3 regions of the Streptomyces sp. NBC_00178 genome follow, and region 2 is predicted to be linked to each of the others. Evidence: predicted binding sites of a transcription regulator. Region 2 holds the regulator's gene; each other region holds the start of a gene.

Evidence for each region. The regulator HrcA, encoded in region 2, represses chaperone genes, less so after heat shock. The targets are predictions, from matches to a motif close to TTNGCACTCNGNNNNNCNGAGTGCNAA.
Region 1: the regulator HrcA is predicted to act here: its motif matches at 4,979-5,005, upstream of groL (chaperonin GroEL).
Region 3: the regulator HrcA is predicted to act here: its motif matches at 4,327-4,353, upstream of groES (co-chaperone GroES).

Annotation. Positions count from the first base shown of each region.
Region 1 covers NZ_CP108143.1:4,138,661-4,145,524, reverse strand. The annotation lists gene OHT61_RS18060 (ATP-binding protein) at 1-151, shown strand, start outside; gene OHT61_RS18055 (glycosyl hydrolase family 28-related protein) at 178-2,202, opposite strand; gene OHT61_RS18050 (DinB family protein) at 2,455-2,964, opposite strand; gene groL (chaperonin GroEL) at 3,194-4,816, opposite strand; gene OHT61_RS18040 (cold-shock protein) at 5,136-5,342, opposite strand; gene OHT61_RS18035 (MoaD/ThiS family protein) at 5,807-6,082, opposite strand; gene thrC (threonine synthase) at 6,112-6,864, opposite strand, start outside.
Region 2 covers NZ_CP108143.1:2,410,200-2,417,063, forward strand. The annotation lists gene OHT61_RS10460 (ribonuclease Z) at 1-246, opposite strand, end outside; gene OHT61_RS10465 (histidine triad nucleotide-binding protein) at 523-882, opposite strand; gene OHT61_RS10470 (16S rRNA (uracil(1498)-N(3))-methyltransferase) at 961-1,707, opposite strand; gene OHT61_RS10475 (nitronate monooxygenase) at 1,704-2,777, opposite strand; gene dnaJ (molecular chaperone DnaJ) at 2,901-4,037, opposite strand; gene hrcA (heat-inducible transcriptional repressor HrcA) at 4,038-5,054, opposite strand; gene OHT61_RS10490 (MBL fold metallo-hydrolase) at 5,219-5,944, shown strand; gene OHT61_RS10495 (DUF3097 domain-containing protein) at 5,992-6,810, shown strand; gene hemW (radical SAM family heme chaperone HemW) at 6,858-6,864, opposite strand, start outside.
Region 3 covers NZ_CP108143.1:4,453,185-4,460,048, reverse strand. The annotation lists gene OHT61_RS19655 (LysR family transcriptional regulator) at 1-411, opposite strand, end outside; gene OHT61_RS19650 (MOSC domain-containing protein) at 493-1,188, shown strand; gene OHT61_RS19645 (SDR family NAD(P)-dependent oxidoreductase) at 1,279-2,052, shown strand; gene groL (chaperonin GroEL) at 2,139-3,764, opposite strand; gene groES (co-chaperone GroES) at 3,864-4,172, opposite strand; gene OHT61_RS19630 (polysaccharide deacetylase family protein) at 4,490-5,428, opposite strand; gene OHT61_RS19625 (THUMP-like domain-containing protein) at 5,511-6,734, shown strand; gene OHT61_RS19620 (DUF1876 domain-containing protein) at 6,808-6,864, opposite strand, start outside.

The DNA.
Region 1 (6,864 bases), 1.7 Mb from region 2:
CTCCCGCACCCTGCCGGCCCCGAGGCCCCCCGACCTCAGCGACGGCACGGGCGGCATGGGCCTGCACATCGCCGAGGACCTCGGGGGCCGGATCTTCACGGAGGCGCTGACCGAAGGCAAGTGCGTGCACGCGGCGTTCGGCGGCTGCTGAGAACCCGGCCCCCTGGGACCGTCCCGTCACCAGGCTCCCGGCGCGGGCGGGGCGACCACCGGCGGACGGTCGTCACATGTGATCGTGTTCGGCAGCAGCCAGGGCGCCAGCCAGTCCCCCGTCGTACCGCCACCGTCGTTGCCACCGAGGTCGACCAGGGCGAACTCCGAGCCGGCGGGCGTGAAGTTGAAGGACCCGCAGTTGTTGACGCCCACGGCACCGACGTTGCGCGCGTCCACGTTCTCGAAGGTCGCCGACCCCGCCGCCCGCGCGCTGACCACGGACGTCCCCGTGCCGTCCACCCTGATGTCCTTGAAGTGCACGCCCCGGATCTTGTACGTGTCCTTCACGGGCCAGTCGGTGACCAGCATGATCGCGTTGTACGTGTTGTCGAGGAAGTGGTTCCGGGTCACCCGGATGTCCGCGTCGATGTCCTGGTCGAGGGCGAAGAACCAGATGGCGCCGAGCCCGATCCGCCAGTTCAGTTCGTACGTCCCCGCCCGGACCGTCGTGTTGTCGGTCAGATCGAGCCGCCCCCGGAACGCCTCCGCACCGAAGCGGGCGCCCACGTGCAGCGCGCTGCCCTCGCGGACGGGGTCGGCCACGAGGTTGCCGGACACGGTGTTGTCCGTGCCGCCGTAGATCGCGATGCCGTTGGCCAGGACCGGGCTCTGCACGGTGTTGCGGGCGAAGGTGTTGCCCGTGTTGGCGCGCTTCTCCGACCACATCGCCAGGCCGTCGTCACCCGAGTTGCGTACGAAGGTGTGGCTGACGGTCGAACCCGTGACACCGCCGTGGAAGTTGATGGCGTCGGCGATCTGGTCGACGATGACGTTGCCCGTGATCCGCAGGTTCGACATCGGGCCGTCGAACCACATGCCCACCTTGGTGTGGCGGATGTGCAGGCCCTCGACGGAGGAGTCGCTCATCGCCCCGCCGATGCCGTTCACCTGGTCGGTGTCGACGCGTTCGCGCACGTCACCCTCGATGGCGAATCCCGACAGGTGCACGTCGCGGCTGCCGCCGTCCGCCGCGTCCTTGCCGTAGAAGCCGACTCCCGTGTGCACCGAGCCGTCCGGCGCCGGGGTGCCGAGCGCCACCTCGCGGCCCTTGAACTTCGTGTACCAGCTCCCGGCACCCCGGATCGTGACGTCGTCGACGACGATGTGGCGGTTGACCTGGTAGGTGCCCGGCGGGACGTACACCGGCAGGTTCTTGCGCTGGGCGAAGGCGATCGCACGGTCCAGGGCGCCCGCGGAGTCCCTGCGCCCCGAGGGGTCGGCCCCGAACAGCAGCACGTTGGCGGCCTTCAGCTCGACGTGGGGCAGGCCGACGAGTTCGGAGTCGAGTACGTCGATGACCGTCCACGCCGCGCGGCTGCCGGCCGGCACCGTCAGGCGGACGGTGTCACCCGCTCCGTACCGCTTGCCCAGCAGCAGACGCTGCTCGTCGTAGAAGTGGCTCGGCCGGAAGGGCTTGGAGATCACCGGCGCGGGAGTCGTCTCGCTGGGCACGCAGGCGCACTCGGTGATCCACCAGCCGGGCTGGAGCAGCCCGGCCCCGGGGTCGTTGGTGAAGGGGTACTGGTTGTACAGCCAGGAGTACTGCGAGGTCAGCGTCATCGTCGAGCGCTTCTTGCCGTTGACCGCGACGTCGAGGGGCGCGGTGATGCCGCCCCCGCCCGGGGCGTCCGGGATGCTGTAGCGCACCGTGATCGCGTCGGCCGCCTCCGGCAGCGTGAACTCGACGTGCTCGCCGGGCACCAGCCGGACCGCCTTACGGCCCGAGGCCTCGGCGGGCAGGGTGTACGCGGCACGGTCGGGGCCGATGACCGTGCCGTTCGTCGCGGCGTTCTCCGCCTCCTGCTCGGCGAAGGGGACCTCGGCACCGCGGCCGGCGACCAGCGCGGGGGCGAGGCCCGCGCGCGTCACGACGGGCGCGGACGGCGCTGACGGTTTCCCCTCCGCGCCCTGGGCCGCGGGAACGCCGGTCAGCGCCCCCAGTCCGACAACGGCGGCCGTCAGCGCGGCGACCGTGATGTGACGTGACATCGCATGCCCGTTTCTCTCGGAAGGTGAGGCGACGTTAGGGCGCGCGGAACCATCACCACAAGAGGCGTGCGAGAACATTTCACCTTGCTGCTCAGTGCATGCAAGTCCACGTCATTTTTTTGCGCGGGAAGTTCACGCGGCGAACGCCGTCGGCCGGGCGGCGGTGCGCGGAGGGCGGCACGGGCGTCACGGCCCTCCCCGCCTCCGGGGCGAGGCCCGAGCCCCAGCCCCGGACCGGCCGACATACGCGCCTCACGCGCCCACGGTCCCGTCGACGCCCTCGCGCAGGAAGTCCGCGTGGCCGTTGTGGCGCCCGTATTCCAGCAGCACGTGCACCATCACCATGCGCAGCGACACGTCCTTCTCCCAGCGCGGCTGGCGACCCGTCAGGTCCAGGGAGACGGCCTCCCGCTCGATGCGGCGGGAGTTCTCGACCTCCGTCTCCCAGGCGCCGAACGCCTCGGCCCGGTTCGACGCGCTCGCGTCGTACGCGGCCTGGAAGTCGATCCGGTCCGACCAGACCATCGGGGCCTCGTTGTCGTCGAACACCCGGCGGAACCAGGCCCGTTCCACTTCGGCCATGTGCCGCACCAGGCCCAGCAGCGAGAGCGTCGAGGGAGGCATCGACCGCTGCCGCAGCTGCTCGTCGTCCAGTCCCTCGCACTTCATGGCGAGAGTGGCCCGGTGGTAGTCGAGAAAGGCCCGCAGCGTCTCGCGCTCGTCACCCGCGGTGGGCGGCCCCGTACGCACGTCGGTGGTCACCGGTCACACTCCTTCACGATGGGACGGAAGTGTTCAGTATCCGGCTCCACTTCGCGGCGGGGGACGCGGGAGTGCCCACCGGGCAGGAGGTACTACGGGGTGCCGCGCCGGTACCGCCGCCACGCCGCCCGCCCGGTGACGCACGTACGACGCCGGCCCCCGGGACGAATCCCGGGGGCCGGCGTCGTACGGATACTGCGGGTACCGCCTGGAGCTGCTGATCCGAGGATCAGAAGTCCATGTCACCGCCCGGCATGCCGCCCGGAGCGGCCGCAGAGGCCTTCTCCGGCTTGTCGGCGATGACGGCCTCGGTGGTGAGGAAGAGCGCGGCGATGGACGCGGCGTTCTGCAGAGCGGAGCGCGTGACCTTCGCCGGGTCGATGATGCCCTCGGCGATCATGTCGACGTACTCGCCGGTCGCGGCGTTGAGGCCGTGACCGATCGGCAGGTTGCGCACCTTCTCGACGATGACGCCACCCTCGAGACCACCGTTGACGGCGATCTGCTTGAGCGGGGCCTCCAGCGCGAGCTTCACGGCGTTGGCGCCCGTGGCCTCGTCACCGGTCAGGTCGAGCTTCTCGAAGACGGCCGAGGCCTGGAGCAGAGCCACGCCACCACCGGCGACGATGCCCTCCTCGACGGCGGCCTTGGCGTTGCGCACCGCGTCCTCGATGCGGTGCTTGCGCTCCTTGAGCTCCACCTCGGTGGCGGCGCCGGCCTTGATGACGGCCACGCCGCCGGCCAGCTTCGCGAGGCGCTCCTGGAGCTTCTCGCGGTCGTAGTCCGAGTCGGAGTTCTCGATCTCGGCACGGATCTGCTTGACGCGACCCTGGACCTGGTCGCTGTCGCCGCCACCGTCGACGATGGTCGTCTCGTCCTTGGTGATGACGACCTTGCGGGCGGTGCCGAGCAGGTCGACGCCGGCGTTCTCCAGCTTGAGGCCGACCTCTTCGGAGATGACGGTGCCACCGGTGAGGATGGCGATGTCGCCGAGCATGGCCTTGCGGCGGTCACCGAAGCCCGGAGCCTTGACGGCGACGGACTTGAAGGTGCCACGGATCTTGTTGACGACCAGGGTCGACAGAGCCTCGCCCTCGACGTCCTCCGCGATGATCAGCAGGGGCTTGCCCGACTGCATGACCTTCTCGAGCAGCGGAAGGAGGTCCTTCACGTTGCTGATCTTGGAGTTGACGATCAGGATGTACGGGTCGTCGAACGACGACTCCATGCGCTCCATGTCGGTGGCGAAGTACGCCGAGATGTAGCCCTTGTCGAAGCGCATACCCTCGGTGAGCTCCAGCTCCAGACCGAAGGTCTGGGACTCCTCGACGGTGATGACGCCTTCCTTGCCGACCTTGTCCATAGCCTCGGCGATCTTGGCGCCGATCTCGGTGTCAGCAGCGGAGATGGAGGCCGTCGAAGCGATCTGCTCCTTGGTCTCCACGTCCTTCGCCTGCTCCAGGAGGGCGGCGGAGACGGCCTCGACGGCCTTCTCGATGCCACGCTTCAGAGCCATCGGGTTGGCACCCGCGGCGACGTTGCGCAGGCCCTCGCGGACGAGCGCCTGAGCGAGAACGGTGGCGGTGGTCGTACCGTCGCCGGCGACGTCGTCCGTCTTCTTGGCGACCTCCTTGACCAGCTCCGCACCGATCTTCTCGTACGGGTCCTCGAGCTCGATCTCCTTGGCGATGGAAACACCATCGTTGGTGATCGTGGGCGCGCCCCACTTCTTCTCGAGGACGACGTTACGGCCCTTGGGGCCGAGGGTGACCTTGACGGCGTCGGCGAGCTGGTTCATCCCGCGCTCGAGACCGCGCCGTGCCTCCTCGTCGAACGCGATGATCTTGGCCATGTGAAGTGGTCCTCCCGGACAGGGGTGGATTGCTCCGGACCGAGAGGCGCCCGCGACGGACGGCCAGCGTGCTCGGTGGTTCCTTGCCCCACCGGGCCTGCGGGCCTCACCGGCCCGGTCCAAGTTCTGTCACTCTCACCTGGAGAGTGCTAACGCCAATGATTAGCACTCGACCCCCTCGAGTGCAAGCGCCTTCGGCGGCGGCTCGCTGGGCGGAGGGGGCGCGGGGGCGCATGCGGACGCGCGTAGGGCCCGTCCCCCTGCGGAGGAACGGGCCCTACGTGCGTGAGTGGTGTCGTATCGGCCGACCGCGCCGAGCTCAGCCGACGGCGAGCTTGACCATGTCCGCCTGCGGCCCCTTCTGGCCCTGCGAGATCTCGAATTCAACTCGCTGACCCTCTTCGAGGGTGCGGTACCCGTCCATCTGGATCGCGCTGTAGTGGACGAAAACATCCGCACCACCGTCGACCGCGATGAAGCCGTACCCCTTCTCCGCGTTGAACCACTTGACGGTGCCCTGAGCCATGCCCAACTCCCCTATTACTGGCCCTTGCACGAGACCGCACTTCGCGGTCCCGGGTCAGAACTCACCCTCCGACAGGAGAGGGTGGCGTGCGCCGGAACGCGTCGACCGCGGCTGAATGTATCTGCCCAACTGCCCTCTGCAACAGGGCAATCGGACGAGAATTCTGGGCGCGCGGGAACACCCGGACAGGTATGAACAGGAGGATTCCTGGGCAAGTCGGGCCAGGCAAAGGCCACTTATGCCTCAAGAGACTCACGCACTTTGGCTGCTTCTTGTCGCGGCCGGGCGCATTCTCATATGCGGGCGGCACGGGCAGCGGCGGGGACTTCCCCAACTCTACCGCGCTCAACCATGCAGAATGGCCCCCTCCGCTTCTCTTGCGGAGAGGGCCATCGTGCTCACGCTGCGGAGTCGCCGGACACCCGGCCGGGGCCGTCACTCCCCGTCCGCGTCCGTGCCGGGGATCAGCCTCCGGCGACGGCCGGGATGATCGAGACGCCGGCACCGTCCGGCGTCACCGCGTCCAGGCCGCCCTCGAAGCGCACGTCGTCGTCGTTGACGTACACGTTGACGAAGCGGCGCAGCTTGCCCTGGTCGTCCAGGACGCGGGCGCCGATGCCCGGGTGGTTCTGCTCCAGCGACGCGATGACCTCGGAGAGGATCGCCCCCTCGGCCTGGACCTCGGCCTGACCGCCCGTGTAGGTGCGGAGGATGGTGGGGATGCGGACCTTGACGCTCATGTCGGTGCCTTCCTTCGGGTCTCGGGTGGTCAGTTGGCGGCGGCGAGGCCCGCGTCGCGGAACGCGTCCAGGCTGGGCCGGATCGTCGCCGACAGGCCGGTCGTCGGGGCGACCGCGTCCAGCGTCTTCAGTCCGTCACCGGTGTTCAGGACGACGGTGGTCAGGGACGGGTCCAGCAGGCCGGCCTCGATCAGCTTCTTCGTCACGCCGACCGTCACACCGCCCGCGGTCTCCGCGAAGATGCCCTCGGTGCGGGCCAGTAGCTTGATCGCGTCCACGATCTGCTCGTCGTCGACGTCCTCCACCGCGCCGCCGGTCCGGCGGGCGATGTCCAGCACGTACGGGCCGTCGGCCGGGTTCCCGATGGCCAGGGACTTCGCGATCGTCTTCGGCTTCTGCGGCCGCACCACGTCGTGGCCGGCCTTGAAGGCGGTGGAGACCGGGGAGCAGCCCTCGGCCTGGGCGCCGAAGATCTTGTACGGCTTGTCCTCGACGAGGCCGAGCTTGATCAGCTCCTGGAGACCCTTGTCGATCTTGGTGAGCTGCGAACCGGACGCGATCGGGATGACGAGCTGGTCGGGCAGCTTCCAGCCGAGCTGCTCGCAGATCTCGTACGCCAGGGTCTTGGACCCCTCGCCGTAGTACGGACGCAGGTTGACGTTGACGAAGCCCCAGCCCTCACCGAGCGGGTCGCCGATGAGCTCCGAGCAGAAGCGGTTGACGTCGTCGTAGTTGCCCTCGATGCCGACCAGCTCGCCGCCGTACACCGCGGCCATGACGAC
Region 2 (6,864 bases):
GTCGAGGTTGATCCGCTGGATCACACCGGCGAGGCCCAGCGCGTGGTCGCCGTGGAAGTGGGTGACGCAGATCCGGTCGATGTCGTGCGCGGCGACGCCCGCCCGCAGCATCTGCCGCTGCGTCCCCTCCCCGGGGTCGAAGAGGATGCCCTCGCCGTCCCACCGCAGCAGGTAACCGTTGTGGTTGCGGTGGCGGGTGGGGACCTGGCTGGCGGTCCCGAGGACCACGAGTTCTCTTACGGACACGGTCGCTTCCGGGGTCGTTCGTCGGATCGGGGCGGACCGGGCGCCGGGGCCCCTGCCGTGCGCCCCGCGGGGCATCAGCGGGCCGGTGGCGGCCCGGGGCGGTACCTTCGGGGGCCCGCGAGCGGTCCCGTCACCGTGGTGGATCAGTACGGCGTCGCATGCGGTGCACCCCACCGCGGGGGGACGTCGCACAGCGGACGCCTCCGGGGCTCCGCGACGACGTCGCGAGGTGCCGCGGCCGTCGTCGCGCGCCCGCCGGGGATCACGTGACGGTTCTCAGCCGGGGGGCCACTGCATCCCGCGTCCGCCCAGGACGTGGGCGTGCGCGTGGAAGACGGTCTGCCCGGCGCCGGCACCGGTGTTGAGGACGATGCGGTAGCCCGATTCGCCGAGCTTCTCGTCCGCCGCGACCAGACCGGCTTCACGCAGCACGTCCGCCGCGGTCTGCGGCTCGGCGGCCGCGAGCGCGGCGGCGTCCGGATAGTGCGCCCTGGGAATGACCAGGACGTGCGTCGGCGCCTGGGGGTTTATGTCGCGGAAGGCGATGGTCGTGTCGCTCTCGCGGACGATGGTGGCCGGGATGTCCCCTGTCACGATCTTGCAGAACAGGCAGTCGGTCTGCGGCTCTCCCGCCATGGCCCGGTCCCCTCGGTCGTTCGGTCCTCGTGATCAGTACACCGGCATGCTATCCGGCCGGTCCGGAGCGGCAGGGCGTCAGCCCCAGCGCCCGGTGCGCCCCATCAGCAGGGCGGCGGCCGCCGTACCGGCCGTCGAGGTACGCAGCACGCTGGGCCCGAGCCGGTAGGCGGGTGCGCCCGCCTCGGCGAACGCCGCCAGCTCCTGGGGGGACACACCGCCCTCCGGCCCGACGACCAGCACGATGCCGCCCTCGCCGGGGAGTACGGCGGTCGCGAGCGGCTCGCTGCCGGTGTCGCGGTCCTCGTGGAGGACACCGGCGAAGTCCGCCCCGGCGAGGAACGCGGCGACCTGTCTCGTCGTCATGAGGTCGGTCACCTCGGGGAAGCGCACCCTGCGGGACTGCTTGCCGGCCTCCCGCGCGGTGGCACGCCACTTCGTCAGCGACTTCAGCCCCCGGTCGCCCTTCCACTGCGTGATGCACCGGGCGGCCTGCCAGGGCACGATCACGTCGACGCCGGTCTCGGTCATGGTCTCCACCGCGAGCTCCCCGCGGTCGCCCTTGGGGAGCGCCTGGACGACGGTGATCCGGGGCGCGGGCTCCGGCTCCTCACGGACGCCCGCGAGACCGGAGACGACGAGCCGGTCCTTGCCCTCGGCCGAGCGGACGACGCCCTCGGCCCAGCGGCCGCGGCCGTCGGTGAGGACGACGTCCTCCCCGGGGTTGAGCCGCTTCACGGAGACGGCGTGCCGCCCCTCGGGGCCGTCCAGGACGAACTCCGGCCCACTGGGGAGGTGTTCGACGACGAAGACCGGTGCCGTCACGGGGCACTCCTCACGTTCACTGCCGCACGCGCGGCTTCCATTTCTGCGGCGAGCAGCCCGACGAGCTCTCCCGCGGGCATCTCGCGGGCCATCCGGTGCCCCTGCCCCGCCCACAGGGCCATGCCCTGAGCGTCGCCCGTCCTGGCGGCCTCCCTGCGCAGCGGGCCGGTCACCTGGTGGATCTGCGGGTAGGCGGCGGGGGCGTAGGGCCCGTGCTCCCGCACGAAGCGGTTGACCAGGCCGCGCGCGGGTCGTCCGGAGAACGCCCGGGTCAGGGCCGTGGTCACGAACAGCGGGTCGGTCAGGGCCTGTTTGTGCAGCGGGTGCGCGCCGGACTCCGGGCAGGCCAGGAACGCGGTGCCGAGCTGTGCCGCGTCCGCGCCCGCCGCGAGGACCGCCGTGATCTGGGAGCCGCGCATCAGTCCGCCGGTCGCGACGAGGGGCAGCGCCACGGATTCGCGGACCTGGGCGATCAGGGAGAGCAGGCCGGTGCCGGTGAGACCGCCCTGCGGGTCGTCGTGGTGCGTGGACTGGTGGCCGCCCGCCTCGACGCCCTGGACGCAGAGGGCGCCGGCCCCCGCCCACCGGGCGTTGCGCGCCTCCTGGGCCGAGGTGACGGTGACGACGGTGAGCGTGCCGGCGGCGGCGAAGGCTTCGAGGACCTCGCGCGCCGGGCAGCCGAAGGTGAAGGAGACGACGGGCACGGGGTCGTCGAGGAGGATCGCCACCTTGGCCTCGTAACCGTCGTCGCCGCATGCGTCCGGGTCACCGAGCGGCGTCTCGTACCAGGTGGCCTCGCCCGCGAGCTGGTGGCGGTAGACCTCGACGGCGCTCGGGTCGGCGACCGCGGGCTGCGGCATGAAGAGATTCACGCCGAAGGGCCGGACGCTGGCCCTCCGCATCTCCCGGATCTCCTCGTACATCCCGTCCGCGGTCTTGTAGCCGGCGGCGAGGAAACCGAGCCCTCCGGCCTCGGCCACGGCGGCCACCAGTCCGGGGCGTGACGCGCCGCCCGCCATGGGGGCCTGCACGATCGGGTACCGGCAGAGATCGGTCAGGGCCAAGGACATGACCGCATCGTGCCACGTCCGGAGAACCGCGCCGAATCAGCCGTTCCGCGGTGCGCGCGGGGTGTCGCGGAAACACCGCACCGCCCGCCGGTGAGGAACCGGCGGGCGGTGCGGTGAACGGGGTCAGCGGCCGTTGAAGGCATCCTTCAGACGGGAGAAGAGCCCTTGCTGTCCTGGCTGGAACTGGCCGGTGGGCCGCTCCTCGCCACGGAGCTTGGACAGCTCCCGCAGGAGGCGCTCCTGCTCCGGGTCCATCTTCGTCGGGGTCATGACCTCGACGTGGACGATGAGGTCACCGCGGCCGTTGCCGCGCAGGTGCGTGATGCCGCGCCCGTGCAGCGGGACCGACTGGCCGGACTGGGTGCCCGGCCTGATGTCGATCTCCTCCAGGCCGTCCAGCGTCTCCAGCGGCACCTGCGTGCCGAGCGCCGCCGCGGTCATCGGGATGGTGACCGTGCAGTGCAGGTCGTCCCCGCGCCGCTGGAACACCGGGTGCGCCAGCTCGTGGATCTCGACGTACAGGTCGCCGGCCGGGCCGCCGCCGGGGCCGACCTCGCCCTCTCCCGCGAGCTGGATCCGGGTGCCGTTGTCGACACCCGCCGGGATCTTCACCGTGAGCGTGCGGCGGGAGCGGATGCGGCCGTCGCCCGCGCACTCGGGGCAGGGGGTCGGCACGACCGTGCCGAAGCCCTGGCACTGCGGGCAGGGACGCGAGGTCATGACCTGGCCGAGGAAGGACCTGGTGACCTGGGAGACCTCGCCGCGGCCACGGCACATGTCACAGGTCTGCGCGGAGGTGCCGGGGGCGGCTCCTTCGCCACTGCAGGTCGTACAGACGACCGCCGTGTCGACCTGGAGGTCCTTGGTCGTGCCGAAGGCCGCCTCGGAGAGGTCGATCTCCAGCCGGATCATCGCGTCCTGGCCGCGGCGGGTGCGCGAACGGGGTCCGCGCTGCGACGCCGTGCCGAAGAACGCGTCCATGATGTCGCTGAAGTTGCCGAAGCCGCCGGCTCCAAAGCCTCCCGCGCCGCCACCGCCCGAGGAGGACAGCGGATCGCCGCCGAGGTCGTAGACCTGCTTCTTCTGCGGGTCCGACAGCACCTCGTAAGCGGCGTTGATCTCCTTGAACCGCTCCTGGGTCTTCGGATCCGGGTTGACATCCGGGTGCAGCTCGCGGGCGAGCCGACGGAATGCCTTCTTGATCTCGTCCTGAGATGCGTCGCGGCGCACGCCGAGTACGGCGTAGTAGTCCGTGGCCACTTACGACTCCGCCAGGATCTGTCCGACGTAACGTGCCACTGCGCGTACCGCTCCCATCGTTCCGGGGTAGTCCATGCGGGTCGGTCCGACCACGCCGAGTTTGGCGACTGCCTCGTCGCCCGAACCGTAGCCGACCGCGACGACGGACGTGGCGTTGAGGCCCTCGTGGGCGTTCTCGTGCCCGATCCGTACGGTCATGCCCGAATCCGTCGCCTCACCGAGCAGCTTCAGCAGGACGACCTGCTCCTCCAATGCCTCCAGCACCGGCCGGATCATCACAGGGAAGTCGTGTCCGAAGCGGGTGAGATTGGAGGTGCCGCCGATGATCAGCCGCTCCTCCGTCTCCTCCACCAGAGTCTCCAGGAGGACGGAGAGCACCGTCGACACGGTTCCCCGGTCCTCGCTCTCGAAGGACTCCGGCAGATCCTGCACCAGCTGCGGGACGTCCGCGAACCGCCGCCCCACGACCCGGCTGTTGAGCCGGGCCCGCAGGTCGGCCAGTGACGTGTCACCGAACGGGGCAGGGCAGTCGATCATACGCTGTTCGACCCGGCCCGTGTCCGTGATCAGCACGAGCATCAGCCTGGCGGGAGCCAGGGACAGCAGCTCCACGTGCCGGACCGTCGAACGTGTCAGTGAGGGGTACTGCACGACGGCGACCTGCCGGGTCAGCTGCGCGAGCAGCCGCACCGTGCGACCCACGACGTCGTCGAGGTCGACCGCGCCGTCGAGGAAGTTCTGGATGGCCCTGCGCTCCGGCGACGACAGGGGCTTGACGCCCGCGAGTCTGTCGACGAAGAGGCGATAGCCCTTGTCCGTCGGAATGCGCCCCGCACTGGTGTGCGGCTGGGCGATGAAGCCCTCGTCCTCCAGCACCGCCATGTCGTTGCGGACGGTCGCCGGGGAGACCCCCAGGCTGTGCCGCTCCGTGAGCGCCTTGGAACCGACAGGCTCCTCGGTGCCGACATAGTCCTGGACGATGGCGCGCAGCACTTCGAGTCTGCGTTCACTGAGCACCGCGCACACCTCCAGCTGTTGTTCTCCGGTGTCTGCCTGGCACTCTGTGCGTTCGAGTGCCAGCAATCCCCCGGTCAGTGTACGGGGGTGGGGTGGGCCCGGGGCAAGGCCGACCGGCCGGTCCGTCGTGGGACCGCGCAGGTCGATGCCGATAGCGTCGTCGTATGGACGCCTCTTGGGAAGAGTTCGGCTGGGAGCGGTTGGGCAACGGTATCGGGCGGCGGCGCCTCCCCGTCTGGGACGCGACCGTCACGCTGGTGGCGGGGGCGGACTCCGTTCTGCTCCACGACACCGGTTCGTCACTCCGCGAGGGGGCGGAGGTGCGGGCGCAGGCACAGGCCCTGCTGGGCCGGAGGGTGACGCATATCGCACTGAGCCATCCCCACTTCGACCATGTCCTGGGGACCGCCGCCTTCGCCGGTGCGGAGGTCTACGGCGCCGTGGGCACGGCGGAGCTGCTGGGGCGGAGCGGCGCCGACGGGCTGCGCGCGGACGCGGTGCGGCACGGGATGGACGAGCGGGACGCCACGGCGGCCGCGGACGCGCTGGTGGCTCCCCGGCATCAGGTCAGCGGCGAGTGGACGCTGGACCTCGGCGGCGGTCTCCAGGTGCTGCTGGCCAACGTGGGGCCCGGCCACACCGGGCACGATCTCGCGGTGCTGGTGCCGGGCTCGCCGGTCGTGGTGCTGTGCGGGGATCTGGTCGAGGAGTCCGGCGAGCCGCAGGCCGGCCGGGACGCGGTGCCCTCGCACTGGCCGGCGGCGCTGGACCGGCTGCTGGAGCTGGGCGGCGAGGACGCGCTGTACGTGCCGGGGCACGGGGCGGTGGTGGACGCCGCGTTCGTGCGGGGCCAGCGCGACCGGCTGGCCGCCCGGTTCGGCGTGTCGTGAACGGGCGCCCGCTCCTAGGGGAGAGGGCGCCCGCTTATCGTCGTGCCATGCGCAGCTACCAGCCGGACCTGACCCCGCCGTGGAAGAGGTCCTCCCCCGCCCCCGAGGTCCCCGCCGAGCCCGATCTCGTCGTCGAGGAGGCCGTGACCGGTTTCTGCGGGGCGGTGATCCGGTGCGAGAAGACGGCCGAGGGGCCGACGGTCACGCTGGAGGACCGCTTCGGCAAGCACCGGGTGTTCCCGATGGTGCAGCGCGGCTTCCTGCTGGAGGGCCGGGTGGTCACCCTCGTACGCCCCTCGGCGGGCGGTCCGGCACGCCCGTCCCGCACGGCGTCGGGTTCGGTGGCCGTCCCCGGCGCGCGGGCACGGGTGGCGCGGGCCGGGCGCATCTATGTGGAGGGGCGTCACGACGCGGAGCTGGTCGAGCGGGTCTGGGGCGACGACCTGCGCATCGAGGGCGTGGTGGTGGAGTACCTGGAGGGCGTCGACGACCTGCCCGCGATCGTGCGCGAGTTCGCGCCGGGCCCCGACGCGAGGCTGGGCGTGCTGGTCGACCATCTCGTGCCGGGCTCCAAGGAGTCCCGGATCGCCGCCCAGGTCACGGACGCGAACGTGCTCGTGGTGGGACACCCGTACATCGACGTCTGGGAGGCCGTGAAGCCGTCGTCCGTCGGCATCCCCGGCTGGCCGGTGGTCCCGCGGGGCCAGGACTGGAAGACGGGCGTGTGCCGTGCGCTGGGCTGGCCCGCGAACACGGGCGCGGCCTGGCAGCACATCCTGTCCCGGGTCGGCTCCTACAAGGACCTCGAACCGCAGCTGCTGGGCCGGGTCGAGGAACTGATCGACTTCGTCACCCTGCCCGGCTGACCCGCGCGGGCCCGTCCGCGCCGCGAGCGGCGGCGCGGACCGGGCCCTCAGTCC
Region 3 (6,864 bases), 2.0 Mb from region 2:
CAGCATCTCCACCGAGCGGGGCGGCTCCGCCTCCACGAGCGACACCTGCGTGCCGGGGTGCGCGGCCCGCAGCGCCGCGAGGGCGCCCGGAACCAGGGTGGAGCTGCCGCTCGGGAAGGACACGAGCCGGACCCGGCCCGCGCGGAGTCCGGCGATCGCGGCGATCTCCTCCTCGGCGGCGGTGAGGCCGGCGAGGATGCCCGACGCGTGGCGCACCAGCGCCTCGCCCGCCTGGGTGAGCCGCATCTCCCGCCCCGTACGGATCAGGAGGGGGGTGCCGGCGGAGTTCTCCAGGGCTTTCATCTGCTGGCTGACGGCGGGCTGGGTGCAGCCGAGGTCGCGCGCGGCGGCGGAGAACGATCCGCTGGTGGCGACGGCGCGCAGGACGCGGAGATGACGAGCTTCGATCACCCTCCAACCATAAGCGACGCTTGCATGATGATCCGATAAATCATGAGCGGCTTTGAGTGCCGCGCGGCTACCGTGTACGGCATGAAGGTCCTCACCGTGAACCTCGGCCTCCCCACCCCGTCGTCGCACACCGACTCGGCCTCGGGACTGACCGGGATCGGCAAGCAGCCGGCCGACGCGCCGGTGCGGGTGTCCGACCCGGGCCCCAAGGGCAGCGGCGGCAGCGGGCTCGCCGGGGACGCCGTGTGCGACCTCCGGCACCACGGCGGCACGGACCAGGCGGTGTACGCCTATGCCCGCGAGGAGCTCGACGTCTGGGAGAAGACGCTCGGCAGGCCCCTGCCCAACGGTGCGTTCGGCGAGAACCTGACGACGTCGGGCGTCGTCGTCAGCCACGCCAGGATCGGGGAGCGGTGGCGGGTCGGCGGGGAGCTGGTCCTGGAGGTCACCTCGGGCCGCATCCCGTGCCGGACCTTCGCCGGGCACATGGGCGAGCGCGGCTGGGTGAGGCGGTTCACCCGGGAGGCCGCCACGGGCGCGTACCTGCGCGTGATCCGGCCGGGGACGATCCGCGCGGGTGACGCCGTGGAGATCGTGCACCGCCCGGCCCACGACATCACGGCCGCAATGGAGTTCAGGGCGACGACGACGGAGCGCCATCTGCTGCCGCGTCTGCTGGAGGCCGGTGACGCGCTGCACGGGGAGACGCTGCGGGCCGCGCGGGCGTACCTGGCCAGGAACGGCCCGGCCCCCGCCGAGGGCGCCCCCGCCTCCTGACCCGTCCGCCGGCCCGCCGCCGGTCCCGCGTCCCGGAGCACCACCGGGCTGACCGGTGGCGCGTCCGCGCGGGGCACTAACGTGCCGCGTATGACGACTGCACTGATTACGGGCGCGACCGCGGGGATCGGGGCCGCCTTCGCGCGGCGGCTCGCGAGTGACGGACACAACCTGGTGCTGGTGGCCCGTGACACGGAGCGGCTGCGGACCCAGGCGACGGAGCTGCACGACCGGCACGGCATCGAGGCCGAGGTACTGACGGCCGACCTGTCGGCGGACGCCGGAATCGAGGCGGTCGAGGCGAGGCTGACGGACCGTCACAGCCCGGTCGACCTCCTGGTCAACAACGCCGGTTTCGGCAACAAGGGCCGCTATCTCGACGTCTCCGTCGCCGACGAGCTGACGATGCTCAAGGTCCACTGCGAGGCGGTGCTGCGCCTGACCTCGGCCGCCACGGGTCCCATGCGCGAGCGCGGCCGCGGCGGTGTCGTCAACGTGGCCTCCGTGGCCGCCTTCCTCCCCCGGGGGACGTACGGGGCGTCTAAGGCGTGGGTCGTGCAGTTCACCCAGGGCGCCGCGAAGGACCTGGCGGGTTCGGGCGTCCGCCTGATGGCGCTGTGCCCCGGCTTCGTGCGGACCGAGTTCCACGAGCGGGCCGGGATGGGAACCGGCGACATCCCGGCCTGGATGTGGCTCGACGCGGACAAGCTGGTGACCGCCGCCCTGGCCGATCTGGCCCGGGGCAGGTCGGTGTCCGTCCCGGATCCCCGGTACAAGGCCCTGATGGGGCTGGTGAAGCTGACGCCCCGGAGCCTGCTGAGCGGCGTGACCACCCGCGCGGGGCGCACGTACGGCCCGAAGTAGCGCCGCGGGTCACCGGGGCGCCGACGCACCGAGGCCCGGTGCCCCCGCGACGGGGGTACCGGGCCTCGGCCGCGTACGGAGCGGTACTAGTGGGAGTGGCCGTGGCCGCCGTGACCGGCGTCGGCCTCTTCCTCGGCCGGCTTCTCGACGACCAGGGTCTCGGTCGTGAGGAGCAGCGACGCGATGGACGCGGCGTTCTCCAGGGCGGAGCGGGTGACCTTGACCGGGTCGATGACGCCGGCCTTCACCAGGTCGCCGTACTCACCGGTCGCGGCGTTGAAGCCCTGGCCCTTGTCGAGCTCGGAGACCTTCGAGGTGATGACGTAGCCCTCGAGGCCTGCGTTCTCGGCGATCCAGCGGAGCGGCTCGACGGCGGCGCGGCGCACGACCGCGACACCCGTGGCCTCGTCGCCGGTCTTGCCGAGGTTGCCCTCGAGGACCTTGACGGCGTGGACCAGAGCGGAGCCACCACCGGAGACGATGCCCTCCTCGACCGCGGCGCGGGTCGCGGAGATGGCGTCCTCCAGACGGTGCTTCTTCTCCTTGAGCTCCACCTCGGTGGCGGCACCGACACGGATCACGCACACACCGCCGGCCAGCTTCGCGAGGCGCTCCTGGAGCTTCTCGCGGTCCCAGTCGGAGTCCGTGGACTCGATCTCGGCCTTGATCTGGTTGACGCGGCCCTTGACGTCGGCGGAGTCGCCGCCGCCGTCGACGATGGTCGTGTCGTCCTTCGAGACGGTGACGCGGCGGGCGGTGCCCAGCACGTCCAGACCGGCCTGGTCGAGCTTGAGGCCGACCTCCTCGGCGATGACGGTCGCACCGGTGAGGGTGGCGATGTCGCCGAGCATGGCCTTGCGGCGGTCACCGAAGCCGGGGGCCTTCACCGCGACGGCGTTGAAGGTGCCACGGATCTTGTTGACGACGAGGGTGGAGAGCGCCTCGCCCTCGACGTCCTCGGCGATGATCAGGAGCGGCTTGGAGGCACCGGCCTGGATGACCTTCTCCAGCAGCGGGAGCAGCTCCTGGATGGAGCCGATCTTGCCCTGGTGGATCAGGATGTACGGGTCGTCGAGGACGGCCTCCATACGCTCCTGGTCGGTCACCATGTACGGCGACAGGTAGCCCTTGTCGAAGGCCATGCCCTCGGTGAACTCGAGGTCCAGACCGAAGGTGTTGGACTCCTCGACGGTGATGACACCGTCCTTGCCGACCTTGTCCATCGCGTCCGCGATGAGCTCGCCGACCTGCGGGTCCTGCGCGGAGAGCGCGGCCACGGCGGCGATGTCGGCCTTGTCGTCGATCGGGCGGGCGGTCGCGAGGAGCTCCTCGGACACGGCCTTGACGGCGGCGTCGATGCCCTTCTTCAGGGCGGCCGGGGAGGCACCCGCGGCGACGTTGCGCAGACCTTCGCGGACGAGGGCCTGGGCGAGCACGGTGGCGGTGGTGGTGCCGTCGCCCGCGACGTCGTTGGTCTTGGTGGCCACCTCCTTCACCAGCTGGGCACCGAGGTTCTCGTACGGGTCGTCGAGCTCGACCTCGCGCGCGATGGTGACACCGTCGTTGGTGATGGTGGGGGCGCCGAACTTCTTGTCGATGACGACGTTGCGGCCCTTGGGGCCGATCGTCACCTTCACCGTGTCGGCAAGCTTGTTGACGCCGCGCTCAAGGGCGCGACGGGCGTCCTCGTCGAACTTCAGGATCTTCGCCATGGGCTGAGCTGTCCTCTCAAACGAACTGCGCCCCTCGCCGCCCGGCTAGTGATCTCGCAGGGGGCCAGGGGCGCAGAACGGAAGCAAACGTTAAGTGAATTACTTCTCGACGATCGCGAGAACGTCGCGGGCCGAAAGGACGAGGTACTCCTCGCCGTTGTACTTCACCTCGGTGCCGCCGTACTTGCTGTACAGGACGACATCGCCGGTCTTGACGTCGAGCGGAAGGCGCTCGCCGTTCTCGAAGCGGCCCGGGCCCACGGCCAGGACGACGCCCTCCTGGGGCTTCTCCTTGGCGGTGTCCGGAATGACCAGGCCGGAAGCCGTGGTCTGCTCGGCGTCGAGCGGCTGGACCACAATGCGGTCCTCGAGCGGCTTGATCGCAACCTTGGAGCTGGTGGTCGACACGATCCGGTCTCCCCCTTCGGAGATCTCACGGGGTTTAACAGTCTGTGGGTGGCGACCGGGCCGATCCGTCGTCGCGGGTGCCGGACCTGTCCTGTCGCGCGGTTGTGCTGGCACTCTCCATCGGTGAGTGCCAGCACAGAGACTATGACCGCGATTAGCACTCGGTCAAGCGGAGTGCCAATTCACCACCCTCGCGTGGCGTCGCGGGACCGCTCACGCCCGGACAACGAGGGAGACCACCGCGGTGTTCCGGCGGCGCGCCGTCCCGCCGGCCCCTCCGCACCCCCGGTCACCGGAGCCCCTGACCGCCCGACCCGTCAGACGTAGTCCTCCAGCCGGGCCACGGCGTAGCCCTTGTCCGTGATCGTCTTCATGACCCGGCGGATCATGTCGGCCATGGACCCCTCCCAGTCCTCGCGTCCGCGGAAGTGGGTGAGGACGATGTCGCCGGGGTGCAGGTCCTGGTCCCACTCGCGCCACTCCATGTGGTCGGGGAACGCCTCGGCCGCCCACAGCGGGACGGCCTCGATGCCGCAGGACTTCGCGACGCGCAGGGTGTCCCCGTTGTAGTTGCCGTACGGCGGCCTGAAGAGGGTGGGCCTCTTCCCGAAGTACTTCTCGATCTTGTCCTGCTCGCCGCAGATCTCCCGCCGCTGCTCGGACTTCGAGAGGCCGGGCAGATAGCGGTGGTTCAGCGTGTGGTTGCTGAGGGTGACCCCGCGGGCCTGCATGTCCTTGAAGTAGCCGTAGTCGTCGCTGACCACGTAGTCGCTGAGGAAGGCGCTGTAGGGGATCTTCAGCTCCGTCATCATGCGCAGGAGTTCGGGGTCCTTCTCCGCCCCGTCGTCCATCGTCAGGAAGACGATCCGTTCCTTGGTGGGAACGGTGGTGAAGACGGGGGGAAGCGCCTCCCCGCCCTCCACCTCGAAGCCCTCGCGGGTGGTGATGTGCGGCTTACGGGCCGGCGGTGCCGGTGCGACGAGCGGGACCTTCGCCAGGCCCCACTTCTTCGCGACCGCGACCCTGGCGGCCTGCTGCCGCTCCAGCCGTTCGGCGCGTGCGGCGGCCTCGGCGGCGGGCCCCGGCCGGGCGGCGGCCCCCGGCTGCCCGGCGGCCGGTCTCCCGTGGTCCGCGGTCTCCCCGTCCGTACCCGCGCACCCGGAGGCGACGGCGGCGGCCAGCAGTGCGGCCAGGACGGCGCAAGCCGGTCTGTACCGCTTCGCGGCAGATTCTTCTTTTTGTCGTACTAGCTGCATGGCGCCGCATCCTGCCAGCAGCACCCCGGCCGCCTCCGGCGACACCTCCACCCGGCCCGCCGGGTCCCCCGGCTGGCTCACAATGGATCGTGTGAACGCCCTTCCCCCCGCCGGCCCGGCCGACCCGCTCGCCTCCTTCGCCGCCCTGCGCACCCCGCAGGGGGCGGCCCTCCTGGAGGAGCTCCGCGACCACGACCCCGCCCGCGAACTGGCGACGGCGACCCGTCTGCGGCGCTCCCACCCCGCCGCCCTGGTGTCGGCGGCCCTCGGCCAGGCGCGGCTGCGGCAGCGCGCGATGGCGAAGTTCGGGGCCGAGGACGCGTTCCGCATGTTCTTCACCCCCGACGGCGTGGAGCAGGCGACCCGCACCTCCGTCGCCTCCTACCGCGCGGAGCGGTTCGCGGAGCGCGGCGTGCGCAGTGTGGCCGACCTGTGCTGCGGGATCGGTGGTGACGCGATCGCCCTGGCCCGCGCGGGCATGAGCGTGCTGGCCGTGGACCGCGACCCGTTGACCGCGCTGGTGGCGCGCGCCAACGCCGAGGCGCTCGGCCTCCAGGATCTCGTCGAGGTGCGGTGCGCCGACGTCACCGGGATCGACACCTCGCCGTACGACGCGGTCTTCGTCGACCCGGCGCGTCGCGGCGGGCGCGGCCGGATCTTCGACCCGGAGGCCTACTCGCCGCCCCTCTCCTGGGCGACGGAGGCCGCGCTGAAGGCCCCCCGCGCGGCGCTGAAGATCGCCCCGGGGGTCCCGCACGAGGCGATCGGCCCGCAGGCCGAGGCCGAGTGGATCTCGGACGGCGGAGACGTGAAGGAGGCCGTGCTCTGGTTCGGCGAGGGCTTCACTCCCGGCGCCTACCGGGCCACCCTCCTGCCGTCACGCGCGACCCTCACCTCCGCCGGCCCGCTCCCCTCCCCGCCGGTCGGTCCCGTCGGCCGGTACCTGTACGAGCCGGACGGCGCCGTGATCCGCGCACACCTCGTGGCCGACATCGTCGAGCGGTGCGGCGGCAGGCTCATCGACGAGACGATCGCCTACGTCACGAGCGACGTCCCGTACACGTCCGACGCCACGGCCGCGTACGAGATCACCGACCAAATGCCCTTCAACATGAAGAAGCTCAAAGCACTGCTGAGGGAGCGTCAGGTCGGCGTCCTGACGGTCAAGAAGCGGGGTTCCGCGGTCGAACCCGAGGAGCTGCGCCGCAGGATGAAGCTCCAGGGGCCGCACTCGGCCACCGTCTTCCTGACCCGGGTGGCCGGGGCCCCGACGATGCTGATCGGGCACCCGGTGAAGCCTTCCTGAGGGCTCCACCGGGGACGCGTCCCGCGTCACCGAAAGCGGCCGGCCGGGGCCCGGCACCCGCGTGTGCGGACGGTCAGGTCAGCGGGTACGACGTGCGGCCGGACGCGTCGTCGATCTCGTCGTGCGCCTT